One region of the Streptomyces sp. DSM 106670 genome, then DNA from elsewhere that is predicted to be linked to it. Evidence: riboswitches for the same ligand, from Rfam matches in the RefSeq annotation. Region 1 holds a riboswitch; each other region holds the start of a gene.
What was found. A riboswitch is a leader RNA that binds a small molecule or an ion and turns the genes downstream of it on or off. The one in region 1 is predicted to bind cobalamin.
Positions count from the first base shown of each region.

Region 2: another riboswitch for cobalamin. It lies ahead of ACSMXR_RS12645 (ABC transporter substrate-binding protein); the one in region 1 lies ahead of nrdI (class Ib ribonucleoside-diphosphate reductase assembly flavoprotein NrdI).
Region 3: another riboswitch for cobalamin. It lies ahead of ACSMXR_RS06540 (cobalamin biosynthesis protein); the one in region 1 lies ahead of nrdI (class Ib ribonucleoside-diphosphate reductase assembly flavoprotein NrdI).
Region 4: another riboswitch for cobalamin. It lies ahead of ACSMXR_RS34190 (CbtB domain-containing protein); the one in region 1 lies ahead of nrdI (class Ib ribonucleoside-diphosphate reductase assembly flavoprotein NrdI).

Region 1 covers NZ_CM147704.1:333,263-340,780, forward strand. The annotation lists gene nrdE (class 1b ribonucleoside-diphosphate reductase subunit alpha) at 1-2,175, opposite strand, end outside; gene nrdI (class Ib ribonucleoside-diphosphate reductase assembly flavoprotein NrdI) at 2,172-2,600, opposite strand; cobalamin riboswitch at 2,771-2,994, opposite strand; gene ACSMXR_RS01410 (molybdopterin-dependent oxidoreductase) at 3,106-3,699, opposite strand; gene ACSMXR_RS01415 (TOBE domain-containing protein) at 3,872-4,291, opposite strand; gene ACSMXR_RS01420 (hypothetical protein) at 4,714-5,514, shown strand; gene ACSMXR_RS01425 (PDDEXK family nuclease) at 5,738-6,415, opposite strand; gene ACSMXR_RS01430 (hypothetical protein) at 6,777-6,914, shown strand.
Region 2 covers NZ_CM147704.1:2,849,782-2,857,299, reverse strand. The annotation lists gene ACSMXR_RS12670 (nicotinate phosphoribosyltransferase) at 1-979, opposite strand, end outside; gene clpS (ATP-dependent Clp protease adapter ClpS) at 1,059-1,376, shown strand; gene ACSMXR_RS12660 (DUF2017 domain-containing protein) at 1,438-2,049, shown strand; gene ACSMXR_RS12655 (amino acid permease) at 2,393-3,847, shown strand; gene ACSMXR_RS12650 (M67 family metallopeptidase) at 3,983-4,405, shown strand; cobalamin riboswitch at 4,424-4,606, shown strand; gene ACSMXR_RS12645 (ABC transporter substrate-binding protein) at 4,645-5,631, shown strand; gene ACSMXR_RS12640 (FecCD family ABC transporter permease) at 5,628-6,668, shown strand; gene ACSMXR_RS12635 (ABC transporter ATP-binding protein) at 6,763-7,518, shown strand, end outside.
Region 3 covers NZ_CM147704.1:1,497,488-1,505,005, forward strand. The annotation lists gene ACSMXR_RS06515 (hypothetical protein) at 1-1,121, opposite strand, end outside; gene ACSMXR_RS06520 (alpha/beta hydrolase) at 1,306-2,433, opposite strand; gene ACSMXR_RS06525 (class II aldolase/adducin family protein) at 2,500-3,159, opposite strand; gene ACSMXR_RS06530 (inorganic phosphate transporter) at 3,437-4,702, shown strand; gene ACSMXR_RS06535 (hypothetical protein) at 4,715-4,945, shown strand; cobalamin riboswitch at 5,064-5,245, shown strand; gene ACSMXR_RS06540 (cobalamin biosynthesis protein) at 5,366-6,361, shown strand; gene ACSMXR_RS06545 (cobyric acid synthase) at 6,358-7,518, shown strand, end outside.
Region 4 covers NZ_CM147704.1:7,731,509-7,739,026, forward strand. The annotation lists gene ACSMXR_RS34175 (metallophosphoesterase family protein) at 1-278, shown strand, start outside; gene ACSMXR_RS34180 (4'-phosphopantetheinyl transferase family protein) at 275-1,009, shown strand; gene ACSMXR_RS34185 (histidine phosphatase family protein) at 1,058-1,654, opposite strand; adenosylcobalamin (AdoCbl) riboswitch at 1,781-1,875, shown strand; gene ACSMXR_RS34190 (CbtB domain-containing protein) at 1,921-2,136, shown strand; gene ACSMXR_RS34195 (CbtA family protein) at 2,206-2,961, shown strand; gene ACSMXR_RS34200 (SDR family oxidoreductase) at 3,164-3,970, shown strand; gene ACSMXR_RS34205 (TetR/AcrR family transcriptional regulator) at 4,003-4,734, shown strand; gene ACSMXR_RS34210 (hypothetical protein) at 4,763-5,440, opposite strand; gene ACSMXR_RS34215 (tetratricopeptide repeat protein) at 5,556-5,921, opposite strand; gene ACSMXR_RS34220 (pirin family protein) at 6,070-7,035, shown strand; gene ACSMXR_RS34225 (protein kinase domain-containing protein) at 7,427-7,518, opposite strand, start outside.

The DNA of each region.
Region 1 (7,518 bases):
GGTGCAGGAGAGGCAGTTCTCGATCTCGGTGCCCTCCAGCGCCTCCTGGCGCAGCCGGATGTAGTAGAGGGTCTTGATGCCCTTGCGCCAGGCGTGGATCTGCGCCTTGTTGAGGTCGCGGGTGGTCGCGGTGTCCCGGAAGAACAGCGTGCAGCTGAGCCCCTGGTCGACGTGCTGGGTGGCGGCCGCGTAGGTGTCGATGATCTTCTCGTAGCCGATCTCGTACGCGTCCTGGAAGTACTCCAGGTTGTCGTCGTCCAGGTGCGGGGCCGGGTAGTAGACGCGGCCGAGGCGGCCTTCCTTGCGGATCTCGATCTTGGCGGCGACGGGGTGGATGGAGGCGGTCGCGTCGTTGATGTAGCTGATGGATCCGGTGGGCGGGACGGCCTGGAGGTACTGGTTGTAGATGCCGTGCGCCCGGACGGACGCCTTCAGCTCCCGCCAGTCGTCCTGGGTCGGCAGCCGGACACCGGCCTGCGCGAAGAGCGTGCGGACCCGGTCGGTGGCCGGCTCCCAGGCACGCTCGGTGTACTTGTCGAAGTACGAGCCGTCGGCGTACGCGGAGTGCTCGAACCCGTCGAAGGCGGTGCCCCGTTCGATCGCGATCCGGTTCGAGGCGCGCAGGGCGTGGAAGGCGACGGCGTAGAAGTACAGGTTCGTGAAGTCGACGCCCTCCTCGCTGCCGTAGTGGATGCGCTGCGAGGCGAGGTAGCCGTGCAGGTTCATCTGGCCCAGGCCGATGGCGTGCGAGCGCTCGTTGCCGTGGGCCACGGAGGGCACGGCGTCGATGTCCGACTGGTCGGAGACGGAGGTCAGTCCGCGTACGGCGGTTTCCACCGTCGTGCCGAGGTCACCGGAGCCCATGGCGGCGGCGATGTTCAGCGAGCCGAGGTTGCAGGAGATGTCCTTGCCGACGGTCTCGTAGTTCGCCGCGGCGTCGTAGGTGCTGGGTGTGTTGACCTGGAGGATCTCCGAGCACAGGTTGGACATGTTGATCCAGCCGGGGATCGGGTTGGCCCGGTTCACCGTGTCCTCGAACAGCAGGTACGGGTAGCCGGACTCGAACTGGAGCTCCGCGATCGTCTTGAAGAACTCCCGCGCGCTCAGCACGGACTTACGGATCCGGGGGTTGGCGACCAGGTCGTCGTAGTGCTCGCTGACCGAGAGGTCGGAGAGCGGCTTTCCGTACTCGCGCTCGACGTCGTACGGCGAGAACAGGTGCATGTCCTCGTTGCGCTTGGCGAGTTCGAAGGTGATGTCGGGCACGACCACGCCGAGCGAGAGGGTCTTGATGCGGATCTTCTCGTCCGCGTTCTCCCGCTTGGTGTCCAGGAACCGCATGATGTCGGGGTGGTGGGCGTGCAGATACACCGCGCCCGCGCCCTGCCGTGCGCCGAGCTGGTTGGCGTAGCTGAAGGAGTCCTCCAGCAGCTTCATCACGGGCACGACACCGGAGGACTGGTTCTCGATCTTCTTGATCGGCGCGCCCTGCTCACGGAGGTTCGTCAGCAGCAGCGCCACTCCGCCGCCGCGCTTGCTGAGCTGGAGGGCGGAGTTGATGCCGCGTCCGATGGACTCCAGGTTGTCCTCGACGCGCAGCAGGAAGCAGGAGACCAGCTCGCCGCGCTGTGCCTTGCCCGCGTTGAGGAAGGTCGGCGTCGCGGGCTGGAAGCGGCCGGACATCATCTCGTCCACCAGCGCGGAGGCCAGCTGCTCGTCCCCGGCGCCGAGGAAGAGCGCGGTGGCGACGACGCGGTCCTCGTACCGCTCCAGGAAGCGCGAGCCGTCGAACGTCTTGAGCGTGTACGAGGTGTAGTACTTGAACGCCCCGAGGAAGGTACGGAAGCGGTGCCCGTGGGCGTACGCCTGCCGGTACAGGCCCTCCAGGAAGCTCCAGTCGTAGCGCCGGAACGGCGCCTCCTCGTAGTAGTCGTTGCCGATCAGGTGGTCGATCTTCTCCTTCAGCGACCCGAACTCCACCGTGCTCGGATTGACGTGCTGGAGGAAGTACTGCCGGACGGCCTCGCGGTCCTGGTCGAACTGGATGCGGCCGTCGCAGTCGTACATGTTCAGCATGGCGTTGAGCGCGTGGTAGTCCCGGCGGGTGCCGACCGACTCACGCCCGGCGGGCGGCGCGGTGAGCGGTGCGGTGATCGTCGTGCTGATGGTGCTCATGCCCTCGGCCGTGCCAAGGGTTCCTGTCGTGTCCAAAACTTCCGCAGCCCTTCCCTCACGGCACGGACATCGCGGTCCGTGCCCAGCAGTTCGAATCGGTACAGCTCCGGGACCCCGCACTTCGCCGAGATGACCCGGCCGGCCAGGCAGTAGTCCACGCCGAAGTTGGTGTTCCCGGAGGCGATCACTCCGCGCAGCAGCGCCCTGTTCGCCTCGACGTTCAGGAAGCGGATCACCTGTTTCGGGACCGCTCCGGCGCGTTCACCGCCGCCGTAGGTCGGCACGATCAGGACGTACGGCCCGGTGGCCTCGGGCATGCCCTCGCGACGCGGGTGCAGGGGGATGCGGGTGGCGGGCAACTCCAGCTTCTCCACGAAGCGTTTGGTGTTCTCCGAGACACTGGAAAAATAGATCAGACCGCTCAACGGTCGCCGCCTCCTCTCGCTCGTTCCTGTCTCCGTCGTCCGAGGACCGGAGAGGAGCGGCGGCACGCGAGGCGGAGAGCGGGGCGGCGCGAAGGAAGACATGCCGGGCCCGGCTCCGTACGACGGCCACGCGACCCTCCCTCGGGGCCTCGAAGCGCGCGCACCGCAGACGGATGCACGCGCCGGTGGCAGGTCTTCGGACTCGCGGGCCTGTTCCGACGTACGCCAGAACACCTAGTGGCCGTCGCTTCCCGGGCCCGTTTCTCGGGCCCAGTGCGTGTGACGGCGGTCGTTCCCGCTCACCGCTGCGGGGCAGTCCCGGATTTTCACCGGGTTCCCTCTTGCCTCGCGGGACGCCACTGCGCCCCGCGAACCACCAGCAACGCCAACACTACATCTGGAGGGTTGGCGATGCACGCAACCCCAGATGTTGTGTTGCGTGGAAAAGTTAGGTATACCTAACTCCTGCGTGAGCGGCTCGACGGCGCGACCCGTACCGGGTCAGTCACCCCTGGGGCCGCTCTTCCTCCTGGTACGAGTGGCGCTGCCCGGTCCAGGGGTCGGCGATGTTGTGATAGCCGCGTTCCTCCCAGAACCCGCGCCGGTCCCGGGTCATGTACTCGATGCCGCGCAGCCACTTGGGGCCCTTGTAGCCGTAGAGGTGGGGCACGACCAGCCGGAGGGGGAAGCCGTGCTCGGCGGTGAGGGATTCGCCGTTGCGGTGGGTGGCCATGAGCGTCCGGTCGGAGGTGAAGTCGGCGAGGCGCAGGTTGGCGCTGTAGCCGTACTCCGCCCAGGCCATGACATGGGTGACGTCCGGTGCGGGCGGCGCGAGCTCCAGGAGGACCGAGGCGGGCACCCCGAAGAACTCGTGCCCGAGGGTCGACGTGCCGGAGGCGCAGTGGAGGTCAGCGGTGATCGTGGCCTTGGGGAGGGCGGTCACTTCCTCGAACGTCCAGGAGTGCTTCTCCCCCGTCGCGGTGGCGCCGAAGACCTGGAGGCTCCAGCGGTCGGCCCGGAACTTGGGCACGGGCCCGTAGTGGGAGACCGGCCACCCCTTGGCCTCGCGCTGCCCCGGAGGAAGGGCTTCACCTCGCACCGCACACCTCACCCATCGCATGGTGGCAACCGTGCCCGGCGGAGAACCGCATCAGCGAGATCAGATCCGGGCTTCACCTGTCAGATGTGAGCCACCGAGGCGGATTGCCCTCTTGAACGAGATCCACTGTACCCATCTCGCCCCGGGCCTCCTGAACCCCGCCGGGAGGGCCTCAGGCGGAGGCGAGGGAGATCTCGGTCGACTTGATCAGGGCGACGACGGAGGTGCCGACCTTCAGGCCCAGGTCCTCGACAGCGTCCTTGGTGATGGCCGAGGTCAGTTCGCCTCCCTCGACGGAGACCTTCACGGAGCCCATGGCTCCGCCCGTCGTCACGTCGGTGACGGAGCCCGTGAGCTGGTTGCGGATGGAGACTCCCTCGACCGGGCCGGTCGCGAGGGCGACCTCGGTCGACTTCACGAGGGCCCTGACCGCGCATCCTTCGGCCAGGCCCAGGTCCTTGACCGCGTCGGCGGTGATGGCAGCGGTGATGTGCTGACCACCGGCCAGGCGCACCTTCACCGACGCCATGGCTTCGCCCGTGGTGACGGCGGTGACGGTGCCGGGCAGCTGGTTACGAATGGACAGGGTCATGGGAACACGCCTCGCAAAGCCGGAAACCAACAGATGTCACTTCTGTGACCTGCGTTTCCGCCGACGCTACCGGAGAGAAATTCCTCTTCCACGGCACGCGTCGCATCCACCAGCCGAACGGGCGTAATCACCTCGCAATACGTGTCCGCATCGAACTCCGCAACTCGTTCCGCGGATGGCGTCGGACACGGGTTGTCGGCAGGATCGTGGAGAGACGCACCGACCGACCCCGATCACTCACCCGCGGCGCACACCGAGGCACCGGCGAGAACGCGGTTCGACAAGGCCTCTGCCACGTTCGTTAGGAGACAGACATGAAGATGCTGATCAACGTCCTCCAGTTTGGTGCGGCCGCAGGTCAGGGCCATGCTGTGGGACCCCAGGTCAGCAAACACCCAGCATAAGTCAGGAAAGGGCACACCTTGGCGACCAAACTTGTCCGCGGCATGGGCAACTTCTTCAAGTCCTGCGCCTGCAAGCACCAGGGCCGCTGCTCACACCTGTACACCATTCGCTTCCGCAACAGCTCGGGGCGTCAGGTGGAAGAGTCGGGCTTCCCGACACAGGATGACGCCCTCGACCGCCTGACGGCCATCTACAGCGAGAAGCGTCGCACACCCATCCAGCAAGCCGAACTGAAGCGGGAAATAGGGAAGCAGCGGTTCGGTCAGTACGCCGCATCATGGCTCCCACGGCAGCGGCACTACGCGGCCGGCAGTATACGCACGGTGAATCAACTCCTGGACAGCCAGATCCTACCGATTCTCGATTCCCGTCGCGTCAACACCTTTTCTTCCACGGCCATCGAAGACTTCATTCTCTCCATGGAAGACCGGGGGGTCGGGCTCGCCACGCAACAGAACGCCTTGGACACGCTCAAGAAAATCCTCCTTGACGCGCTTCGCCGAGGCGGCATGGACGAGGATCCGTTCGATGGCGTCGTCCCGCCAGAGTACGTACCCAATCCGATAACCATCCCCACCATCGAAGAAATTCACGCCATTAAGGCCTCCGGATCGGATGGGCTGCGCGTCGTCATCGACCTCATGTCCGGGTGCGGCCACCGAAACGGTGAAGCGTACGCCGCCAACACCGAACGCCTGGTGGCCGACGACGTGTACCGCATTACCGAGCAAATCGATGGGAACGGCCAGGCACGCGCACAGTGTGTCCAGGTCGAAGTATCGCGCCCTCGCTGGCCTGTTGGTCTGCGGCGGGGATGATGAGCCAATTTCGGCGGAGACGCCCCCGCGGTATTCGGGCCGCCAAGTGATGGAAGCGCCGGGCGCGCGGATCTGTTCCAGACCCGCGGGGTCCAGCTCCGCCCCGGCCGGCCTCGGAGCTGCCGAAGTGCCGTCGCCTCGTGACGGCCGCGCGGTGTCAGGTCGGTGCCGGGCGAGGGTGGACCTTCACCCGCGAATGCGCGAGCACTACGCTTCCGCGCCCTCACTCTTCGTACAGGGCCTCCCAGCGAAAGTCCGACTCGGCGACCTCTGCCTCAGCTATATGATCGGCGATATCCCTGCGGATGGCCACCGTGTCCGCAGGCGACCACCCCGAGCCGCCCCCGAAAGGCAGCACACGGTCGTGGGGCTGGTAGAGCTCCTCGCTTTCCAGATCGCGGCAACAGGCGCGGCACTGCCACGGACGGCGCAGGGTGATCCACTGCCTGAGCCCGCACCAGGGACACAACGCGAAGTACGCGCTGGGCCCGTGAGCGGCGGCCCAGCTGGCGTAGCCCGACCGGCTGCGCGCCACGTTGATGTCGCCGTGGGTGCGTTCCGCGACCCAGCCAGGGAGGACCATCTCTCCACCGGGCCACGCACAGGAGCAGGGGCCGTCACAACCGCAGGCTCGCGCCTTGCCCAACTCGACGGCCTTTTCCTTGCGGGGGGTCGCTGGCCCCTTGACCTCAAGCCATGTCCCGATCTCGGGCAGCCAGAAGTCCGGCAAGTAATGCACCCCTGACGGAAGGGTGATTTGTTCGGGCTCGTACTGCCAGCGGATGCCTTGGGTGTCAAGGGTGCAGGCCCAGTCGGCTTCGAGCCGAGAACGGAAGGTGGTGCCGCTGTACAGCGTCGGTATGGCTTCGATGGGCTCGCCGTCTCCGGGGAAGTCAGTCACGGCGTCTCCGTTCTGATTCAGATATGCGCCCCTCTGCGGTTTGACCGCTGTCGGGCGTCATGCGGCATCCCACCGCGTACGACCGGATCTGGTAGCACGCACCTTCATGGTCCCGGCGGACTGGACCGGGCGCCACATCCAGCGGAACTTCGGCGCGGTGGACTTCTCCCCCACCTTGTGGGTCAAGGGCACCCAGGCCGGAACCCACACCGGAGGCTATGGCGCCTTCGGGTTCGACATCACTCAGCCCTCGTCCCCGGCGACCCAAACGCCTTCGTCGTCCGCGGGGCCGGAACCGTCACACGGGCACCGTCGAGCAGGTCGACCTTGACGTCGTAGACGAAGGGGCTCCTACGCTGGCATGTGGTCGATCTCTGTCGGCAAGGTCGACGGCACCATGGGCACTCTGCTCAACGAACGGCAACCCGTCTTCATGAACGGCACTCTGGACCAAAGATACCGGCCGGACGGCAACATGATCTCCTATCGAGGAGCATGACCGGCTACGCGCCCGCTTCACCAGCGCGGAATCCATGCTGCGGCCGATCGCCAGTGCCTTGTTCGCTGTGTCTGTGTCGAGGTCGACGGCGACAGAAGAGCGAGCGGCCCTCGCGAGTCGTCCCTCCCCCTCTCCATCCCAGGGACTTTTCAGGGACTTTCAGCTCTGCCCCAGGGACTTCCGAGGGACTTTTCGCCGCCTAACGCAGCAAGCTGCTGAAAGATCAGGAAGGGCCTCCGACACAGGTCAGAGGCCCTTCCTGAGGCAAAACCGCAGGTGGCGGCAGACGAGTCGGGCTGTACGCCGAATTCTGTCGTCCTCCCTGTGGGCGAAAGGTCGTTAGCGTCGATTCAGACCGCGCTGTCCACCGCCCACGTGGACAGCGACATGCGGAGGAGCGCCTTCCGCCCCCGACAGCCCCCGCTCTCCTGGCCCACTGCGGTGGAAGCTCGCGTGCAGCTGCTCGAACCCGGTCGCCGATGGAGAGGTCCGGACGGTCGGCTGCGGTCACGGCAGGCGCGGCGGGAGTCTTCCGGCTGCGGCTTCGGGTCACCGGCCGACCCCCCGCTCGTGACGGATCATCTCGCCGACACCGGTACGCGCA
Region 2 (7,518 bases), 2.5 Mb from region 1:
TCGAGCAGGTGGGGTGCCCGCTCCCGGTGACCAGCTGGGTGCCGACCCCGTACGCGTCCACCGGTGCGGCGGCCAGCGAGGCGATGGCGTACTCGTCCAGGTCCGAGGTCACCACGATCTTCGTGCCCGTCGCCCCCAGCTCGTCCAGCTGCTGCCGCACCCGGTGCGCGACCAGCAGCAGGTCCCCGGAGTCGATCCGCACCGCGCCGAGCTCGGGCCCCGCGATCTCGACGGCTGCCCGGACCGCCTCGGCCACGTCGTACGTGTCGACCAGCAGCGTCGTGCCCCGCCCCAGCGAGTCCACCTGCGCCCGGAACGCGTCGCGCTCGGTGTCGTGCAGCAGGGTGAAGGCGTGGGCGCTGGTGCCGACGGTCGGGATCGCGTAGCGGAAGCCCGCCGCCAGGTCGGAGGTGGCGTCGAAGCCGCCGACGTACGCCGCGCGGGCCGAGGCCACCGCGGAGAGCTCATGGGTGCGCCGCGCGCCCATCTCGATCAGCCGGCGGCCCCCGGCGGCGGCCGACATCCGCGAGGCGGCCGCGGCGATGGCGGAGTCGTGGTTGAGGATGGAGAGGATCACCGTCTCCAGCAGCACGCACTCGGCGAAGGAACCCTCCACCCGCAGGATCGGGGAGCCGGGGAAGTAGACCTCGCCCTCCGGATAGCCCCAGATGTCGCCGCTGAAGCGGTAGCCGGCCAGCCATTCGAGGGTCGGCTCGTCGACGATCTCCTGCTGCCTCAGGAAACCGATCATCTCGTCGTCGAAGTGGAAGTTCTCCACCGCGTCCAGCACCCGCCCGGTGCCCGCGACGACGCCGTAGCGCCGCCCCTCGGGCAGCCGGCGGGTGAACGCCTCGAAGACCGAGTGCCGGTCGGCGGTGCCGGCCTTGAGGGCCGCCTGCACCATGGTCAGCTCGTACTGGTCGGTGAAGAGCGCGGTCGACGGAACGCCGACCCGTCGCCCGAGGTCCGCTGTGTTCATGGCTGGGATGCTACCCCCTATTCGTCAAAGTGACGAGATGTGGGGTCCGTTTGTGCGCCGGACCCGCCCGGGTGGCAGCATGGGACAGGTGAGCGTTGCTACCCCGCTAGAGATCGAACGTCCCGATTCGGCCGAGGAGACCTTCGCGGTCCCCGAGCCAGACGTCCCGTGGGTGACGCTCGTCCACAATGACCCGGTCAACCTCATGAGCTACGTGACCTACGTCTTCCAGGCCTACTTCGGCTACCCGAAGGACAAGGCCCACAAGCTCATGCTGGACGTGCACCAGAAGGGCCGCGCCGTCGTCTCCAGCGGGAGCCGCGAGGAGATGGAGCGCGACGTCCAGGCCATGCACGGTTACGGGCTGTGGGCCACCCTCACCCAGGACCGCAACTGACCCCTGCGAGCGTCACCGCCCCGCCCCCACCCGCCCCGCTCGACCCACCATCGGAGAATCCATGGCCGGCCATTTCGAGGCCACCCCAGGCGGCGGCGCGGCCGTCGCGCTCGACGAGGTCGAGATCTCCATCCTGCGCTCCCTCGTCGTCCAGCTGCTCGAACTGATCGGCCCGGGCGACCAGCCCGCCGAGGGCGAGGACCCGCTCGCCGCCCTCTTCGCCGAGGGCCCCAGCAAGCCGCCCTCCGACCCGGCGCTCGCCCGGCTCTTCCCGGACGCCTACAACGGCCCCGACCGGCCCGTCGACGGCGGAACGCCGGAGGAGGAGCTGCGCGCGCTGTCCGCGGAGTTCCGCCGCTTCACCGAGATGGACCTGCGCTCGCGCAAGCGCGACGACGCCGTCGCCGCCGTGCGCACCCTGGACGCGCTCTCGCCCGTCGGGGACGGCGGCGCGGTCCTCACCCTCACCGGCGACGAGTGCCGCAGCTGGCTGGGCACCCTCAACGACCTGCGCCTGACCATCGGCACCCGGCTGGAGGTCGCCGACGAGGACCAGGGCGAGGAGGGCTCCCTCTACCGCCTCCCGGACAGCGATCCGCGCAAGCCCATGGTGATGGCCTACCTCTGGCTCGGCGCACTCCAGGAATCCCTGGTCGAGACCTTGATGCCGTAGGCAGCCTCCGGAAAACAGGAGCCGCCCACCCCGCCGGGGTGGGCGGCTCCTGTTCGCTCAACGGACGCTCAGATCCGAGTAACGATCCACCCAAGTCATTCGGGTCATTCGTTCCGGTCGGGGCTTTATGTTCCCTTATGCCTGTGGTGTACACCACAGAATGTCCCACGGTGTCCCGTGACGGCCGTGATAAATCTTCACGACCGCCCGGGGACGCCACCCCTGTTCCCGGGGGCGCTACAAACCGGCCGAACGCCGGTCGCACTCCATCCATATCCGGGGGGATCAGGACCTGATCCGCAGCCTTTACGGCGCGGATCGGCGTGGAGAAAGGCGCACCACCATGACATCGGCGCAGGTCGACGAGGGACAGGTCGACAAGGGTCAGCCCGGCGGCAATGCCGGGGACGCCGGAGCCGGCGGCGAGGGATACCAGCGCGGTCTGGGAGCTCGCCAGATTCAGATGATCGCCATCGGCGGAGCCATCGGCACCGGGCTCTTCCTCGGCGCGGGCAAGGCCATCGACCGGGCCGGGCCCAGCCTCATCCTGGCCTACGTCATCGCGGGCCTGGTCATCTTCTTCATCATGCGGGCACTGGGCGAACTCCTCATGTACCGCCCCGTCTCCGGCTCCTTCTCGGAGTACGCCCGGGAATTCATCGGCCCGTTCTTCGGATTCGTGACCGGCTGGACGTACTGGCTCTTCTGGGTCGTCACCGGAATCACCGAAGTCACCGCCGCGGCCACCTATATGACGTACTGGTGGAACATTCCGCAGTGGCTGTCCGCCCTGGTGTTCACCGTCATTCTCTACGGCGCGAACCTGATCTCCGTGAAGCTCTTCGGTGAGCTGGAGTTCTGGTTCTCCATGGTCAAGGTCACCGCCATCATCGGCATGATCCTGATCTGCGCGGGCGTCCTCACCGTCGGATTCTCCGACGCCGGCGACACCGCGACCGTCTCCAATCTCTGGAACGACGGCGGCTTCTTCCCGAACGGCATCACCGGCACGCTCATGACGCTCCAGATCGTCATGTTCGCCTTCCTCGCCGTGGAACTCGTCGGCGTCACCGCCGGGGAGTCCAAGGACCCCAAGACCGTGCTGCCCAAGGCCATCAACACCGTGCCGTGGCGCATCGCCGTCTTCTACGTCGGCGCGCTCATCATGATCCTGTCGGTCGTGCCCTGGTCCACCTTCAAGCCCGGCGTCTCGCCGTTCGTGAAGGCCTTCGAGGAGATGGGCCTCGGCATCGGCGCCGCCATCGTCAACTTCGTCGTCCTCACCGCGGCGCTCTCCTCCTGCAACTCCGGCATGTACTCCACCGGCCGCATGCTCCGCGACCTCGCCCTCAACGGCCAGGGCCCCCGGGCCTTCACCAAGCTGACGAAGAACGGCCTGCCGCTGGTGGGCACCACGTTCTCCGCCGCCCTGATGCTCGTCGGCGTGTGGATCAACTACCAGTGGCCGGGCGAGGCGTTCAACTACGTCGTCTCCTTCGCGACCATCTCCGGCATGTGGGCCTGGATCATGATCCTGATCAGCCAGATCCGCTACCGCCGCATGGCCGACGCGGGCATGCTGCCGCAGTCCTCGTTCAAGGCCCCCGGCGCGCCGTACACCAGCTGGTTCGCGCTCGCCTTCATCGGCATGGTCATCGTGATGATGGCGATCGACGAGGACGCCAGGATCTCGCTCTACTGCGCACCGCTGTGGGCGCTCATCCTCTTCGTCTCCTACCGGGTGCTCCAGGCGCGCACCCCGGAGAAGACCGGGAAGGCCACCTCCGGCACCCACTGACCCGGGCGGCGGGCCCCACACCGCCCCCTTCCTCCCGGACCGCCCCGGCCTCCCCAAAGGCCGACGGCGTCCAGCATGCGGGCCGTCGCGTACCACCCACCGGTACACGGCGGCCCGCCTGCTTATCCTGGCGCCATGCTGACCATCACCCAGACGCTCTACGACCAGATCGTCGCCCACTCCCGGGCCGACCACCCCGACGAGGCGTGCGGAGTGGTCGCGGGCCCGGCCGGGACGGACCGGCCCGAGCGCTTCATCCCGATGCTCAACGCCGCCCGCTCGCCCACGTTCTACGAGTTCGACTCGGCCGACCTCCTCAAGCTCTACCGCGAGATGGACGACCGCGACGAGGAGCCCGTGATCGTCTACCACTCGCACACGGCGACCGAGGCCTACCCCTCCCGCACCGACGTGACGTACGCCAACGAGCCCGGCGCCCACTACGTCCTCGTCTCCACCGCCGACACCGACGGCTCCGGCCCCTTCCAGTTCCGCTCGTACCGCATCGTGGACGGCGAGATCACCGAGGAAGACGTGCAGGTCGTCGAGGCGTACTGAGCACCCGGGCAGCTCGCGGACCCACCGCACGGGTCTGGCACACTGCACCCCAGACCCGACCACAAGGCAGCAGGAACCAGGAAGCCGGTGCGAATCCGGCACGGTCCCGCCACTGTGACCGGGCCCCCTCCCGTACGGACTCCGACTCCGTGCCGGAGGGCGGCCCGGAAGCCAGGAACTGGCCCGCCGCCTTCTCGCATCGACCAGGGGACGCGGAAATCCCCCGGAGAGGCCCCGCCATGTCCCGGCGCACCCCCGCGCTCATAGCCGCCGCCGTGCTGCTCCCGCTCGCCCTCACCGCCTGCTCGGCCTCGGAGAGCGCCGAGCCCGAAGCCGCGTCCACGAGCGACGGCTTCCCGTACACCGTCAAGAACTGCGGTGTCACCACCACGTACCAGGCCCCGCCGAAGCGCGTCGTGACCATGAACCAGCACGTCACCGAGATCATGCTGGAACTGGGCCTGAAGAGCTCCCTCGTCGGCACCGCCTACCTCGACGACCAGGTCCTGCCGAAGTACGCGAAGGACTACGCCGCCGTCCCGGTCCTCGCCAAGGAGTACCCCTCCTACGAGCAGGTCCTCGCCGCCGACCCCGACTTCGTCTACGGCGGCTACGCCAGCGCGTTCGCGGCAGGCGACGGGCGCGGCCGCGAGGCGCTGAAGAAGTCCGGCATCGAGACCCGGCTGAACACCGAGAGCTGCGCCGAGGCCGACACCCCGATGGAGACCCTCTACGAGGAGATCCGCGAGGTCGGCCGCACCTTCGGCGTCCCCGACCGCGCCGAGGCCTGGATCAAGCAGGCCAAGGCCGACAACGCCGCCACCGCGAAGAAGCTGGCGGACCTGAAGCCGCTCCCCGTCTTCGTCTACGACAGCGGCGACAAGACCGCCTTCACCGCGGGCGGCAAGGGCATCGGCAACGAGCTGATCGAGCGGGCCGGTGGCACCAACGTCTTCGCCGACCTCGACAAGGCCTTCGGCGACGCCTCCTGGGAGAACGTCGTCGCCCGCAAGCCCGAAGCCATCGTGATCTACGACTACGGCTCCACCACCGTCGAACAGAAGAAGAAGCGCCTCCTGACCGACCCGGCCCTCGCCGACGTCCCCGCCATCAAGAACAAGCGCTTCGCGGTCATGCCGCTCTCCGACGCGGTCCTCGGCGTCCGCGTCCCCGCCGCCGTCGACAAGCTCGCGGCCCAGCTCCACCCGGCGGCCACCACCCCGTGAGCTGCCGCGCCTCCGCACCGCGGCGGCCGCTCGGTTACGTCCTGGTGCTCGGCGTCCTCGCCGCGCTGCTGGCCGTCGCCGTGCTCGCCGCCCTCGCCCTCGGCTCCGTCCGCATCCCGCCCGGCCAGGTCCTCGACATCCTGACCGGGCGGGCGGAGGCGAGCCCGTTCCGCACGATCGTCCTGGACGTGCGGCTGCCCCGGGTGCTGCTCGGCATCGTCGTCGGCGCCGGACTCGCCGTCATCGGCACCGTCCTCCAGGCCCTCGTACGCAACCAGCTCGCCGACCCGTTCCTCCTCGGCGTCTCCTCCGGAGCCTCCACCGGCGCGGTCCTGGTGATCGTCCTCGGCATCGGCGCCACCCTCGCCACCACCGTCACGATCCCCGCCGCCGCCTTCGCCGGAGCCCTGCTCTCGCTGCTGCTCGTCTACACCCTGGCGCGCGGCGGAGGCGGCCTCACCACCAACCGGCTCGTCCTCGCCGGGGTCGCCGTCTCCTACGTCCTGTCCGCCCTGACCAGCCTGATCCTGGTCACCTCGGCCCGCGCCGACCACCTCCAGGAAGTCCTCTACTGGACCCTCGGCGGCCTCGGCGCGGCCCGCTGGGACATGCTCGCCCTCCCCGCGATCACCCTGGTCGTCGGCACCGCCGTCCTCCTCACCCTGGCCCGCCCGCTCGACCTGCTCCTGGTGGGGGAGGAGGGCGCCACCGTCCTCGGCCTCGACACCGCCCGCTTCCGGGCCGCCGTCTTCGTCCTCGCCTCCCTGATGACCGGCGTGCTCGTCGCGTACAGCGGGGCCATCGGGTTCGTCGGCCTGATGGTCCCGCACATGGCCCGCATGGTCGTCGGAGCGGCCCACCGCGCGCTGCTGCCCGTGGTCGCCCTCGGCGGAGCGGTGTTCCTGGTCCTCGCCGACCTGGCCGCCCGGACGCTCGCCGCCCCGCAGGACATCCCGGTCGGCGTGCTCACGGCCCTGACCGGCGGCCCGTTCTTCCTCTGGATGCTGCGCCGCAGGCCCGAGGGAGCACCGGCATGAGGCTTCTTCCTGTCCGGACCGGCCGCACGACGCCCTTCCCCGTCCGGAGCGCCCGCACGACGACACACGTACGTTCCGCCGAGGGAGCCCACCCGTGACCACCCTGCGCACCGAAGGCCTCTCGTACGGGACCGGCGAGGGCCGCCATCTCGTCGACGCCGTCGACCTCACCGCCGCCGACGGCGAGACCGTCGGACTCGTCGGCCCCAACGGCAGCGGCAAGACCACCCTCCTGCGCTGCGTCTACGGCACCCTGCGCCCCACCCACGGCCGCGTCCTCCTCGACGGCGACGACCTCGCCACCCTCCCGGTGAAGGCCCGCGCCCAGCGCATCGCCACCGTCCCGCAGGACGGCCACGCCGGATTCGAGCTCACCGTCGGCCAGGTCGTCGCGATGGGCCGCGCCCCGCACAAGCGGTTCTGGGAGGCGGACACCGCCGCCGACACCACCCTCGTCACCGAGGCCCTCGCCCGGGTCGGCATCGCCGCACTCGAACCCCGTACGTTCGCCTCCCTCTCCGGCGGCGAACGCCAGCGCGCCCTGGTCGCCCGCGCCCTGGTCCAGCAACCCTCGCTCGTCGTCCTGGACGAACCGACCAACCACCTGGACATCCGCTACCAGCTGGAGATCCTCTCCCTGGTCCGTGACCTGGGCACCACCAACCTCCTCGCCCTGCACGACCTCAACCTCGCCGCGTACTACTGCGACCGCGTTTACGTCCTCCAGGCCGGCCGCGTCGTCGCCTCCGGCACCCCGGCGGAGGTCCTCACGGCCGAGCTGCTGAGCGAGGTGTACGGCGTGGCCGCCGAGGTCAGCACCCACCCGAAGACCGGCGCACCCACGGTGGTC
Region 3 (7,518 bases), 1.2 Mb from region 1:
GCGGTGTCGACCCAGAGCCAGGTGGACTCCTCGCGGCTGAGGACGTCCTGGGCGTCGTCGGGGTCCTTGCCCTCGTACTCGGCGAGCCAGAGCAGCGCGTAGGGCCGCAGCGAGGGTTCGGCGAGCACGGCGCGGACCTCGGGTTCGGCGGGGGCGCCGACGACCCTCAGCGCCTCGAAGGCCAGTCCGCGCAGCAGCGCGTCCTCGCCCCGGGCGACGGCCAGCAGTTCGGCGACGGCGCTGCCGACGGTGCGGGCGGCGAGCCAGGCGCGGTATTCGTCGCGGGCCGGTCCGGGGGTGAGCCGGGCGCAGCCGAGGAGCATGTCGGCGGCGGACTGCTCGATGTTGCCGGCCGGGCTCTGGGCGGCGACGCAGATCTGTTCCAGCTTGACCCAGACCGCCCAGTTGCCGAGCGGGGTGAGGGTGGCCTGCCCTTTGCCGAGGGTCAGCGCCCCGACGGCGGCGAGGCCCTCCAGGGCCCAGTCGAGCAGCAGGGCGTTGAGGTCGGCGCTGCGGACGGGCCCGGCGGCGCTCGGAGCGCTCGCGGCCGTCTCCGGGGCGGCGGGCGCGGTTCTGCCGGGGCCCAGGGGCACTTCGCAGCGCTCCTCCTGGAGTTCGGCGACGCGCTGGCCGAGGAGGTCCAGCAGGGCGGGGACGGTGACGGGGCCCGCGGAGAGCTGGAGGAGCGAGAGCACCTGAGGCACGGCCTCGACGGCTTCGGCGACCGCGCCCGCCTCGATGCCCTCGGGCGCGGCGTGGACGAGCGACCAGGCGTCGAAGAGCGCCACCCAGCCGCGCAGCACGGCGGAGTCGTCCCGGTCCCAGGCGCGCAGCCGCCAGCCGGGGCGGGCGGTGTCGCCGTGCAGCTCGATGAGTCCGGCCAGCCGGGCCCGGTCCCAGCCCGCGCGGACCTGCGCCGGGGAGAGCTCCAGAGCGGTGGCCGCCCGTTCGAGGGCGTGGGCCGCGAGCGGGGCGGCGGTGCCCGGCCCCGGGGTGCCGGCGGCCCAGTGGGCGATGCGTACGGCGTCGGCGAGCACGGCCCTGGCCTGGCGTGCCAGTTCCGTGCGGGGCGGGGTGCCCTCGGGGGGCCGGGGAGCCGGCCTGGTGCGCCGGGTGGTCACGGCCTTGCGGGCGGTGGCAAGGGGTCGCGGGCGGACAAGTCGCAGCCTGGAGTCGCGCGGAGTACGGGACGTCACGGGAGCAGTCTTGCCCCTGACGGCCCGAAAGCCCAAACGGAAGGCGTTTCACCGGTACGTGAAAGGTTCCCCCGGCGCGACGGCAAGGGGGAGAGTTCACCCCATCGGCTCACATCAGGGGCGTGAGGAAGCGCCGCAGGGTCTCTTCGTAGCGGGCCGGGTCGGCGTTCCACATCGACGCATGCGGAGCCTGCGCCACGGCGTGCAGGCTGACCAGATCCGGGCGGCGGGCGGCGAGCTCGCGGGAGGGCCCCCAGGGGGCGATGGTGTCGTCGGGGCCGTGCAGGATCAGGGTCGGGGTGCGCAGCGAGGCCGCCGCCGAGGTCTCCAGCACCGGGGCGGCGCTCATCCCGGTCCGGCCCTGGGCGGCGCGGACGGCGAGCGGCAGCAGGGCGGCCGGGACGCCGCGGGCGGCGGCCAGGGCGCGCAGGGTGACCGGCCAGTCGAGGACCGGCGAGTCGAGGACGAGGCCGCTGATCCGGTCGCGGAGCGGTGACTCGACGGCGGCGTACAGGGCCATGGTGGCGCCGGTGGACCAGCCGTGGACGATGACGTTCCGCGCTCCGTGGCGCAGGGCGTGGCGGATGGCGGCGTCGAGGTCGCGCCATTCGGAGGTGCCGAAGTGGCCGAGGCCGTCGGCGGGGCGCGGGGCTCCGGGGTCGCCCCGGTAGGCGAGGTCGAGGATCGGGAAGCGCTGTGCGTGCAGGAAGCCCATGAGGTTCATGGGGTGGGTCCGGGTGGCGCCGAGGCCGTGCACGGTGATGATCCAGGTGTCGCGCGCGCCGGGGACGTACCAGGCGGGCAGGATGCCCAGCTCGCCGGGGATCTCGGCCTCCTGGTGGTCCAGGCCGAGGTCGCTGCCCGGGTCGCCGCCGTACAGCGCGGGGGTGAGGCGGACCTTCGCGCCGGGTTCGAGGATCCCCTGGCCGACGCTCTCCAGTCTCCGTACGACCGTGTCGGCGGCTTGGGAGGCCCCGTCGACGACGGGTCCGACGACCGCGTGGACGCCGGGTCCGGCGAGGCCCCAGGTGCCGGGCCGGAGCGCCGAGAAGGAGCGGGTCAGGGTGACCTGCCCGGCCGCCGTGGCGTGCACGGTGAGCCTGCGGTCGGCGGGGAGGGGACGTCCGGGCGTCGCCTTGAGGGCGACGTCGCTGGCGTACCGGCCGGCCGCGACCGCTGCCGCACCGACGCCGAGGATCGAGGTGACGGCCGTTGCCGTCGCGGTTACCGGGCGCACCGCTTCAGTGTCGTGGCGCGGGTGACGGACTGCCAGCGGACGGGGGCCGTCCGGGCGGGGCGCGGGTCAGCCGGGCTGGCCGTATCCCTTGAGCGCCTCGGTCACCTCGGCCAGCTGGGCTGTGTCGAGCAGGGCCGGGGTGCGGCCGGGCACGGAGCTCGCGGTGAGCCAGAGGCGGCACAGCCACTCCAGTTGGGCGGTGCGTTCGTAGGCCTGGTCGAGGGTGTCGCCGTGGGTGACGGTGCCGTGGTTGGCGAGCAGACAGCCGGTGCGGCCCTGGAGGGCTTCGAGCATGGCGTCGGCCAGTTCCGGGGTGCCGTAGCGGGCGTAGGCGGCGGTGCGGACCGGGCCGCCGAGGATGGCGGCCGCGTAGTGGATCAGCGGCACCTCGGTGACGAGGGTGGAGACGGCGGTGGCGTGCACGGCGTGGGTGTGGACCACGGCGGCGGCGTCGGTGGAGCGGTAGACCGCCAGGTGGAGAGGGAGTTCGCTGGTCGGCCCGAGCTCCCCGATGACCTGCCGGCCGTCCAGGTCGACGCCGACCGCGTCGTGGGGTCCGAGCCGGTCGTAGGGCACCCCGCTGGGCGTCACCAGGACCAGATCGCCGACCCGGGCGGACACATTGCCCGAGGTGCCGACGACCAGGCCGTCCGCCGCGCTGCGGCGGGCCGTCGCGACGACGTCCCGCCAGGTCTCTGCCACGGATTCCGGGTGCTGCTCGCTCATGGGGCGAGCGTAGGCGCGAAGGCGCGCAACCGGAACGTCACGCGGGCAGTGACGGGGATCTCTTCCGGGTGCCGAACAGCCGGTCAAAATGTTCGCCAACGGGCGGCAAAGGGCAGTCCACGCCGCACCCCACAGGCATCCCGTGACCTCTCCCGCACACAAGCGGAAGCGGCCCACTCCGTTTGGGGTCACCGCAACGCCCTGTCCAGTTCATCTTCCGTTCACCCAGGTTGCCTACGGTCCACGAGCCACTGACGTCGAACGATTGCCTGGGTAAATGGAACACATCACGCTGCTGCTTGCGATTGTTGTCGTAACAGCTCTCGTGTTCGATTTCACGAACGGTTTCCACGACACCGCCAACGCGATGGCCACCACCATCTCGACCGGCGCACTGAAGCCCAAGACAGCGGTGGCGATGTCCGCCGTTCTCAACCTGATCGGCGCGTTCCTGTCGGTGGAGGTCGCGAAGACGATCTCCGGCGGGATTGTCAACGAGGACGGCCTCAGAACCGAGGTCATCTTCGCGGCGCTCGTCGGCGCCATCCTGTGGAATCTCCTGACCTGGCTGGTCGGCCTGCCCTCCAGCTCCTCCCACGCCCTGTTCGGCGGTCTGATCGGCGCCGCGGTCATGTCGGCCGGCTGGTCCTCGATCAACGGCGGCACCGTGGTCACCAAGGTGCTGCTCCCGGCGATCGCCGCACCGGTGGTGGCCGGCCTCGCCGCGATGCTGGCCACGCGGCTGACGTACCGGATCAACCGGAACGTCACCGACCCGAACCAGCTGAAGTCGACGGCCAAGGGCTACCGGGCCGGACAGATCGCCTCCGCCGGTCTCGTCTCGCTCGCCCACGGCACCAACGACGCCCAGAAGACGATGGGCATCATCACCCTGGCCCTGGTCACCGGCGGCGTCCTCGCCCCCGGCTCCAACCCGCCGATGTGGGTCATCGTCTCCGCCGGTGTGGCCATCGCGCTCGGCACCTACCTCGGCGGCTGGCGCATCATCCGCACCATGGGCAGCGGCCTGACGGACCTCAAGCCGCCGCAGGGCTTCGCCGCCCAGACCAGTGCGGCGACCGTCATCCTGGCCTCCTCGCACCTCGGCTTCTCGCTCTCCACCACCCAGTCCTGCTCGGGTGCCGTGATGGGCGCGGGCCTCGGCCGCAAGGGGGGCGTGGTCCGCTGGTCCACCGCCACCCGGATGTTCGTCGCCTGGGGTCTGACCCTGCCGGCCGCGGGTCTGGTCGGCGCGGGCGCCGAGTTCCTGACCAAGCAGGGCACCTGGGGCATCACCGTCACCGCGATCCTGCTCATCGGCGGCTCCTTCGCGATCTGGCTGGCCTCGCGCCGCCAGCCGGTCGACCACACCAACGTCAACGACGCGGCCGTCGGCGAGGACGAGCCGCAGGGCGTCGTCACCACCGCCATCGCCGCGGTCCAGCCGCCGCCCGTCGGCGTCCCGGCCTCCGACCTCATGACCACCATCCCGGCTCCGGCCACGGCGCCCGACGACCCGGCCCGGCCGCCGGCCACGGTGTAAGGACAGATCCGCATGAAAATCGACTGGGCAGCTCTCGCCTCCGTCTTCGGTGTCAGCCTCGTGGTCACCGTCGCGCTGGTCGGCCTCTTCACCCTGGGCATCGTCGCCCTCTCCAAGCAGTCCGCCACGGCCGGAAGCAGCGCCTCCGGCGGATCGGTGGCGCTGGCGCGCACCGGCGCGTACGCCTGCTTCGCGCTGTGCGTGGCGGCGGTCTCGTACGGGATCTATCTGATCGTCGCCTGACCCCGTTCCACCGCACTTCCTCGGGCCGGACACACCTCGTGTGTCCGGCCCGATGTGCGTCTGCGCACACTGGAGCTCCGCAGGTCAACAGCAAGTTGACTGCCGTTCTCGCAGCGTGGTGGACTGCCGGAGCCATTTACGGCGACAGAAGAGGAAGCCGGTGAGAATCCGGCGCGGTCCCGCCACTGTCACCGGGGAGCACTCCCCCACACCGGATGTCACGGCCCTCTCGACGAGGGCTGGAAGGCCGGGGGAACTGCGGATCCGGGAAGCCAGGAGACTCTTGTCGCCGGTCACGTCGAACCAGGGCGCGGACCCTGAGTGAGGACATACGCCATGCCCGGCCGCCGTGCGCCGCATCCTGTGCCTCGTCCCGTACCTCTTCGTGCCGGAACGCCTCTGCCCGCGGCGGGCTGAACCGTGCGTGCCGACCGTGTCTTCGCGTACGGCGCCACCGCCGGGCTGATCGCCGACGCGGCTCTGGGCGACCCCCGGCGGGGCCATCCCGTCGCCGGTTTCGGCCGGGCCGCCGCGCGGGTGGAGTCCCTGCTGTGGCGTGACGACCGGGGCCGGGGCGCGCTGCACACCCTGCTGTGCGCCGGAGGCGCCGTGGGGGCCGCCGCACTGGCCGCCCGTGCCGTACGGGGACGCCCCGCGCTCGCCGTCGCGCTGACGGCCGCCACCACGTGGTCGGTCGTCGGCGGTACGTCGCTGGGCCGGGAGGCCCGTGCCATCGGGGGCGCGCTGGCCGCCGGGGACCTGGAGGTGGCCCGGGAGCGGCTGCCGCACCTGTGCGGGCGTGATCCGCACTCCCTGGACGGGCCGCAGATCGCTCGCGCCGTGGTGGAGTCGGTCGCGGAGAACACCTCGGACGCCGTCGTCGGCGCGCTGGTGTGGGGGGCGATCGGCGGGGTGCCGGGGCTCGTCGGCTTCCGGGCCGTGAACACGCTCGACGCGATGGTCGGCCACAAGTCGCCCCGCCACCGCCGTTACGGCTGGGCCTCGGCCCGCCTGGACGACCTCGCGGGGTGGCCGGGCGCCCGGCTGACGGCCGCGCTGGCCGTCGTGGCGGGCGGGCGGCCCTCGGAGGCCGTACGCGCCTGGAAGGCGGACGCGGGGCGCCATCCGAGCCCGAACGCGGGGCCGGTGGAGGCCGCGTTCGCGGGGGCGCTCGGCGTACGGCTCGGGGGGACGCTGGCGTACGCGGGGCGCGTCGAACACCGGCCGGTCCTGAACGGCGAGTCCGGGCGGGACGTGCGGAGCGCCGACATCGAACGCGCGGTGCGGCTGTCGCGCCGGGTGAGTGCGCTGGCCCTCGGCGTGTGCGTGGTGGGCCGGCTGGTCGCGGGGCGCGTGGCCGCCGGGCGTGCGGTCGCGGGACGGTCGTCGACAGGACAGAGGCGGGGACGGGCATGAGCGGCGGACTGCTGGTCGCGGGAACCACATCGGACGCGGGCAAGAGCGTCGTCACGGCGGGCATCTGCCGGTGGCTGGTGCGCCGGGGCGTGAAGGTCGCGCCGTTCAAGGCGCAGAACATGTCTCTCAACTCCTTCGTGACCCGCGAGGGCGCGGAGATCGGGCGGGCCCAGGCCATGCAGGCGCAGGCCGCCCGGGTGGAGCCGACGGCCCTGATGAACCCGGTGCTGCTGAAGCCCGGCAGCGACCGGTCCAGCCAGGTCGTCCTGATGGGCAAGCCGGTCGGCGAGATGAGCGCCCGGGGGTACCACGGGGGGCGTCAGGAGGCGCTGCTCGGGACGGTGACGGGGTGTCTGGAGGAGCTGCGGGCGACGTACGACGCGGTGATCTGCGAGGGAGCCGGAAGCCCCGCCGAGATCAATCTGCGGCGGACCGACATCGTGAACATGGGGATCGCGCGGGCCGCCCGCTTTCCCGTGCTGGTGGTCGGGGACATCGACCGGGGCGGGGTCTTCGCCTCCTTCTTCGGGACCACGGCGCTGCTGAGCGCGGAGGATCAGGCGCTGGTCGCGGGCTACCTGGTGAACAAGTTCCGGGGCGACGTCTCGCTGCTGGAGCCGGGGCTGGACATGCTCCACGGTCTGACCGGGCGGCGGACGTACGGAGTGCTGCCGTACGCCCACGGGCTCGGCATCGACGAGGAGGACGGCCTGCGGGTGTCCCTGCGCGGTGCGGTCCGCGAGTCGGTCGTGGCGCCGCCCCATGGGGAGGACGTGCTGCGGGTCGCGGTCTGCGCGGTGCCGTTGATGTCCAACTTCACCGACGTGGACGCGCTGGCCGCCGAACCGGGCGTCGTCGTGCGGTTCGTGGACCGGGCCGATGAGCTGGCCGACGCGGATCTGGTGATCGTGCCCGGGACGCGCGGCACGGTGAAGGCGCTGGCCTGGCTGCGCGAGCGGGGGCTCGCGGACGCGTTGGTGCGGCGCGCGGCGGAGGGCCGGCCGGTGCTCGGCATCTGCGGCGGGTTCCAGGTGCTCGGTGAGCGGATCGAGGACGAGGTGGAGTCGCGGGCGGGGGTCGTGGACGGGCTGGGGGTCCTTCCCGTACGGATTCGCTTCGACCGGGCCAAGACGCTGGCGCGGCCGGTCGGTTCGGCG
Region 4 (7,518 bases), 7.4 Mb from region 1:
TCGCGCAGTGGTGCGGCACCGAACTGACCGCCGACTGGCACCGCCGCTTCAACGTCACCGCCGTCGTCTACGGACACCTCCACATCCCCCGGACGACCTGGTACGACGGGGTGCGCTTCGAGGAGGTCTCCATCGGCTACCCCAGGGAGTGGCGCGAGAGGGGACACCCGCGCGGTCTGCTGCGGCAGATCCTCCCGTACGAGGGCGACCCCGCCCCACCGGCCCGGACCGGCGCCGAACCGTCCGCACGACCGCACACCCCCGGAGGCGCCTCGTGATCGAGCTGCTGCTCCCCGCCGACGTCTCCTGTGCGGCGACCCGCGCGGAGAGCGTCCCGGACGGAACCCTCTTCCCGGAGGAGGAGGCGCTGATCGCCAAGAGCGTGGCCAAACGCCGGAACGACTTCGCGACGGCCCGCGCCTGCGCCCGGCGGGCCATGGCCGGACTCGGCCTGCCGCCGGTGGCCGTGCTCCACGGGCACCGGGGACGACCGCTGTGGCCCGAGGGAATCGTCGGCAGCCTCACCCACTGCGACGGGTACCGGGCCGCCGCGCTGGCCCGTGCGAAGGACGTGCTGTCGCTGGGCATCGACGCGGAACCGCACGCCCCGCTCCCCAGCGGCGTACGGGAGTTGGTGACGCTGCCCGCCGAACGCGAGCGGATCGGCCCGCCCGCGCCGGAGGGCTCGGACGAAGACGGCACGGGCGAAATCCACTGGGACCGGGTCCTGTTCAGCGCCAAGGAGAGCGTCTTCAAGACCTGGTATCCGGTCACGGGCCTCGAACTCGATTTCACCGAGGCCGACCTGACGTTCCATCGGACCGATGAACCGGGCAGCGGTGACGGTCCTCGGGGCGGTGTGGCCGCCGAGGGTTCCTTCGCCGCCCGGCTGCTGCTCACCGACCCGGCGCTGCCGACGACGCTGCACGGGCTCTGGCGGATCGAGGACGGCATCGTCGCCACGGCCGTGCTGGTCCGGCCCGACTGGCGGGACGGCAACGCGGTCTGACGTTCGCCCGGCCGGCCGGTCTGCCGGGGCTGCGACGCGGCGTGACGCTCAGTCGACCGGGGGAGCGGTCAGGGGGCGGCCCAGTCCCACGTTCCACCGGCCCGACCGGCCGCTGAGTCCGGTCAGCGTCAGCGGGGCGACGTCCAGCCGCCAGAACGCCTCCGCCGGCAGCCGCAGACCATGGACGACCGCCGCCCGGACGACGGCGGCCTCGGCCACCGCCAGGAAGCTCGTGCCGGGTGCGTCCGGTCCGCCGAGGGAGTCCAGCCATCTGCCGGTCCTCCCGACCAGGTCGTGCAGCGACTCGCCGCCGTGCGGCGCCGCCGAGGGGTCGTCGAGCCAGGCGGCCAGCTGTGCGGGCTCGGCGGCGGCCACCTCGTCGAGACGGCGGCCGGCCCAGCGCGCCAGGTCCCAGCCGGCCAGGGCCGGTTCGGTCCGCGCCCGCGCCGCCAGGCCGAGCGCGGCGGTGGTCTCGCGGCACCGCTCGGAGGGACCGCTCAGTGCGAGCCCGGCTTCCGGCACCGCGCCGGCCGCGGCCCGCGCGCGCTCCCGGCCGGACCGGTCCAGAGGAGCGTCGCCGTCGAAGCGGGCCTCCCGCAGTGCCGCGTTCATCGCCGGTGAGATCAACATCACCCGTACTGTCATGTTCCTGCCCTCACTCCTTCACCACGGGCCCCAAAGCCCTGCGGCCCCAAGGGATCCGTGCTCCGCGGCTCCGCAGATTGGACCATGGCGGCGCCTGCGTACAGGCGGTATGGTCACGTCGACCATGACGAGGGTGTGACGGAAGTCCGGTGAGAATCCGGCACGGTCGCGCCACTGTGAACCCGCATCCGTGCGGGGAAGTCAGACCCGGCACCTTCGTCCGAGGCACCACGACAGGGACGCGTGTTCCCACAGGAGGTACTGCGATGGCACAGTCCGCCGTTCCCGCAACCGGGACATCCGCGATCACTCCGATCTCGGCGAAGGCCATTGCCCCGTGGGCGGTCTTCTTCGGCATCCTCATGCTCGTCCTGCTGTACTTCGTCGGCGCCGAACAGGGCGCCACCGCGCTCATCTCGGGCGAAGGCGTCCACGAGTGGGTCCACGACGGCCGCCACCTGCTCGGCTTCCCCTGCCACTGACGCACCTGCGGCACCTGAATCAGCAGGGAATCAGCGGACACGGGAAGCAAGAGAAACCAGGAAACCATCGTGAACTCCATATCTGTCAGAGCTCTGCTCGTGCGCGGCATGCTCGCGGGCCTGATCGCGGGCGCGCTGGCGCTCGCCGTCGCCTACTTCCTCGGTGAGTCCCAGGTGGACGCGGCCATCGCCCTCGAAGAGGCCCACAGCCACGACCACGGCGGCGGTGAGGAGCTGGTCAGCCGCACCATGCAGGCGACCGGCGGACTCGCCACCGGCGTCCTGGTCTTCGGCGTCGCCGTGGGCGGGATCGCCGCCCTCGTGTTCTGTTACGCGCTGGGCCGCATCGGCAACTTCGGCCCCCGGGCCACGGCCGCGCTGATCGCGGGCGCCGCCCTGCTCACGGTCTACGTCGTGCCGTTCCTGAAGTACCCGGCCAACCCGCCCGCCGTCGGCAACCCCGACACCATCGGCAAGCGCACCACCCTGTTCTTCCTGATGGTCGCCCTCAGCGTGCTGCTGGCCGTCGCCGCCGTCATCATCGGCAAACGGCTCGCTCCCCGCCTGGGCAACTGGAACGCCACCACCGCGGCCGTCGCCGGCTTCGTTCTGCTGATCGGCCTGGCCTACGCCTTCCTGCCCTCCTTCGACGAGGTGGGCAAGGACTTCCCGGCGACTCTGTTGTGGGAGTTCCGGCTCTCGACGCTCGCGGTCCAGGCGACGCTGTGGAGCGTCTTCGGAGTGGTCTTCGGCTACCTCACCGAACGTCTTCTGACCCCCGTGGCCCGCGCTGCGACGCCCCGCACCGCGAGTGCGGTGAACTGAGCGGATCGCACCGACGCACACGACGGAACCCGCCGGGGCCTGCCCGGCGGGTTCCGTCGTGTGCGGGCCGGGCGAATGCAGGGTAGCGATGTTTATTAGCGTTGCTACGATCGTGGGGTAGCGTCGCTACTGCGATGGTGTTAGCGTTGATCTCGTCGGGTTTCACGGGACCGCCGCGACCCCAGTCGCCAGGAGCACTGCCATGACCGAACAGTCCACATCCGTATCGACGCCGACGCCGGCATCCGCGTCCTCCGCGCAGCCCGCACGCGCTGGTGACGCCCCTCGTCGGGTGGCCGTGGTCACCGGGGGTTCCCGGGGCATCGGCCGCGAGAGCGCCGAACGGCTCGCCGCCGACGGCTTCGCGGTCGTCGTCAACTACGCGGGCAACCACACCGAGGCAGAGGCCGCCGTCGCCGCGATCACCGCCGCGGGCGGTGAGGCCTTCGCCCAGCAGGCGGACGTGGCCGACGAGGTCGCCGTCGCGGCGCTCTTCGACGCCGCCGAGGAGACGTTCGGCGGCGTCGACGTGGTGGTGCACGCGGCGGGGGTCATGGCGCTCGCGCCGCTGGCCGAGCTCGAACTCGACACGCTCGACCGGATGCACCGCACCAACATCCGGGGCACGTTCGTCGTCGACCAGCAGGCCGCGCGGCGGTTGCGCGAGGGCGGGGCCATCATCAACTTCTCCAGCTCGGTGCTGTCGCTGGCGCTGCCCGGCTACACCGCCTATGCCGCGACCAAGGGCGCCGTCGAGGCCATGACCCTGATCCTCGCCCGCGAGCTGCGCGGCCGCGACATCACCGTCAACGCCGTCGCGCCGGGGCCGACCGCCACCGCCCTGTTCCTGGACGGCAAGGACGAGGAGACCGTCGCACGGATGGCCGCCCAGCCGCCGCTGGAGCGGCTGGGTACCCCGCAGGACATAGCCGAGGTGGTCTCCTTCCTCGCCGGCCCGGCCCGCTGGGTCAACGGCCAGGTGCTGAGGGCCAACGGCGGCATCGTCTGACCGCCGCCGTGCCGCTTGATAGCGTCCGTCCGGTGAGTACGAGCACCCGCACCCGCATCCTGGAAGTGGCCGCCACACTGGTCAGGGAGTCGCCCGACGGTGATATCTCCACGCGCGCCGTGTGCGAGGCGGCGAAGGTGGGCGCTCCGGCCCTCTACCGCCACTTCGGCGACAAGGAAGGCCTGCTGTCGGCCGTCGTCGACCACGGCTTCGAGAAGTACCTGGCGACGAAGAGGGAGCGCGGCGAGACGACGGACCCGGTGGAGGACCTGCGCCGGGGGTGGGACAGCCACGTCGCCTTCGCCCTCGACAACCGCAACCTCTACCGGCTGATGAACTCGCCGGCGATGCGCACACCGCCCGCCGCGGCGCTGGAGTCCCACCGGATCCTGACCGGGGACCTCGAACGGGCCGCCGCCCGGGGCCGGATACGTGTCGCGCCCGAGCTCGCCGCCCAGATGATCATGTCGGCCAATGTGGGGGTGGCGCTGATGCTGGTGTCCCGTCCCGCGACGTTCGACGACATCGAGGTGTCCAGACGGGTGCGTGACGCGCTGCACGCGACGGTGCTCACACCGGACGTCTCGCCGGAGATGTCACCGAGCGCGTCGCCCGACGTGCCGCCGGCCGCCGAAGTGCCCACGGCGGCGGCCCGGTTGAGCGCTCTGCTGCGGAAGGAGCACGGGGCGGGCCTGAGCACCGCCGAGGCGGCGCTGATGAAGGAGTGGCTCGACCGGGTGGCGAACGCCCGGCCGGACGTCTGATCCGCGGCACCGAGCCGGACCATGGAGGTCATCGCGGCGCGGGGGAGGAGGCGTCGTGATCGCGCAGGCCGTCCTCGGTGCGGCGCGCAGCGTTGCCGACGATGCGTTCCAGGTCCTTCTGTACGTCGTGTTCCGTGCTGCCGTGCGGTGCGTACGCGGACACGGTGAGCACGAGGTCGCCGTTCCACAGGAGGAGGGTGCGGCCGGGGCGGCCCTGGTCGTCCTCCGGTAACGCGTAGGCGGTGTCATGGATCTTCTCGGGTCCGCGCCCATGGGCGCGGTCGAGATCCTCCTTGACGCGGTAGGCGTGGCGGGCGGGCCCGGTGTTCTCGTACACCCGGGCCGTGGTGCTGAGCTTCCAGAACGTGCCGTCCGGGGCCTTGAGGTCCGTGAGGCAGCCGGTCCGGCGGTAGAGCGGCCGCGTACCGTTCTCGCCGATGTCCTCCCGGGCGTCGGGGGAGGCGGAGTCGGTGGAGCTGCCGAGGGTGAAGCCGTCGGCGGGCGCGGCGCCGGAGAGGAGGCCGCACGGTCTGCTGGTCCAGCTGTGGGCCCCCGGCGGGCGGGCGGTCAGCTCCGCCCCTTCGCCGTTCTTCCCGCCGCCCTCACCGTCGCTGCCGCCCGAGCAGCCGGCCGAGGCCGCCATCGCGAGCCCGATGAGCGCGGCCGACCGCGCCCGGCGTAACGCGGCACTCCTGGATCCGTACATCTCCCCCACCCCCTGGTCTTGGAGATCCCATTGTCCGATGTCCGTACCGGCGGGTAAAGGAGACCGGGCCCGCACCGAAGGGTGCGGGCCCGGCAGGCGGAACGGGGTGGCGGGCTCAGGGGCGGGTGGCTCCGGGGCCGAAGTCGCCGGTGAGGGCGGCGGCCATCCGCAGGTGCGGCGTCGCGTCGGCGCTCCGCCCCTGGCGCTCCAGCGTGCGGCCCAGCATGAGGCGCGCGTAGCTCTCCACCGGGTCGAGCTCCAGAACGGTCCGCAGCTCCTTCTCCGCCTTGCCCAGCCGGGCGGAGTGGTAGTAGGAGCGGGCCAGCAGCAGCCGCGGCGCGACCTGCTCCGGCACTTCCTCGACCAGTCCGGCCAGGATCCGCGCGGCCGTCAGGTACTCCTTGGCCTCGAAGAACATCTGCGCCCGGTCCCACCGGTCGGCGGCGGTGCCGAACTCGTAGTAGGTCTCGGTCTCGCTCACGTGTCCTCCTTCATGTGGTGCGGGCCGCCTCCGGACCGCCCCCTCGTACGTTCGCCCGTGACAACACCACACAATGGTTGAACATTCCACTAAAGTTCTGGCGTGGGACCCCGGTGCCTTACGCCCCCGCGGGAATAGGTTGAGCGCCATGAGCAATCTCGATCGCCAGGCAACGCCCTCCGTCTGCGGAGGACGCGGCTTCGTCGTCGCCGAGCCCGTCCGTGAGCTTCTCGCCCCCCGCCGTGTCCAGCTCGGCGAGAGCACCGAGGTCCGCCGGCTGCTGCCCAACCTCGGCCGGCGCATGGTCGGCGCCTGGGCCTTCGTCGACCACTACGGCCCCGACGACATCGCCGACGAGCCCGGAATGCAGGTCCCGCCCCACCCCCACATGGGCCTGCAGACCGTCAGCTGGCTGCACGACGGGGAGGTCCTCCACCGGGACAGCCTCGGCAGCCTCCAGACGGTACGCCCCCGCGAGCTGGGCCTGATGACCTCGGGCCGTGCCATCAGCCACTCCGAGGAGAGCCCGAAGGACCACGCCCGGCTGCTGCACGGAGCGCAGCTCTGGGTGGCCCTCCCCGACGCGCACCGCACCGTCGAGCCGCACTTCCAGCACCACACGGACCTGCCCGTCGTCACCGCCCCCGGCCTCGCCGCCACCGTCATCCTGGGCGAACTGGACGGAGCCGCCTCGCCCGGCACCGCGTACACCCCGATCGTCGGCGCCGACGTGACCCTGACCGCCGGCGCCCGGGCCCGCATGCCTCTGGACCCCGACTTCGAGTACGCGGTCCTGTCGATGTCGGGCGAGGCCGAGGTGGACGGCGTCCCCGTGCTGCCCGGCTCGATGCTCTACCTCGGCTGCGGCCGCACCGAACTGCCCCTGCGCGCCGTCTCCGACGCCGGTCTGATGCTCCTGGGCGGCGAGCCGTTCGAGGAGGAGCTCGTGATGTTCTGGAACTTCATCGCCCGATCCGGTGAGGAGATCGCACAGGCGCGAAAAGACTGGGAGGAGGGCTCGCGGTTCGGCGAGGTCAAGGGCTACGACGGCGCCCGCCTCCCCGCCCCGGAGCTGCCCGCTACCCCGCTGAAGCCGCGCGGGCGGGTGCGCTGACCTGGGAAAAGCAGTGGAAGGCGGCGGCCGGGCGACTGGCCGCGTGAGGGCTGGACGAGCTGTCCTGCACCACCGAGCCGGTCATCGCCCAACTCACCACCCGCTGGGGCAGCCGTTACACCCGGAGGGGGAAGACCGTCTGGACCGAACAACCCCTCACTGCCGATCTCGGCCTGCTCGACCTGTTCGCCTTGATGACGACGGCGTCGGGACGCGAATGGCCCAGCCGATTCTGCGCGTGTCGGGCCTGCCGGACGAGGACGCCCGCCAGGTGGCCACGCGCCCGGGCGGGGAGCGGAGCAGAGGCCGATGCCCGGCTGAACCTGGTCGCGATGCGGTTTTGTGCGCACTGGGTGGCCAACACCTCGCCGCCGGCGGCGGCGTCGGCTTGTCAGTGATGGATCGGCGGTCGGCGGCGGATCACCGGGTCGGTGCCGGCGGTCGTGGGCGACGCCGAGGCACTGGGGCTGCTACTTGCCGATC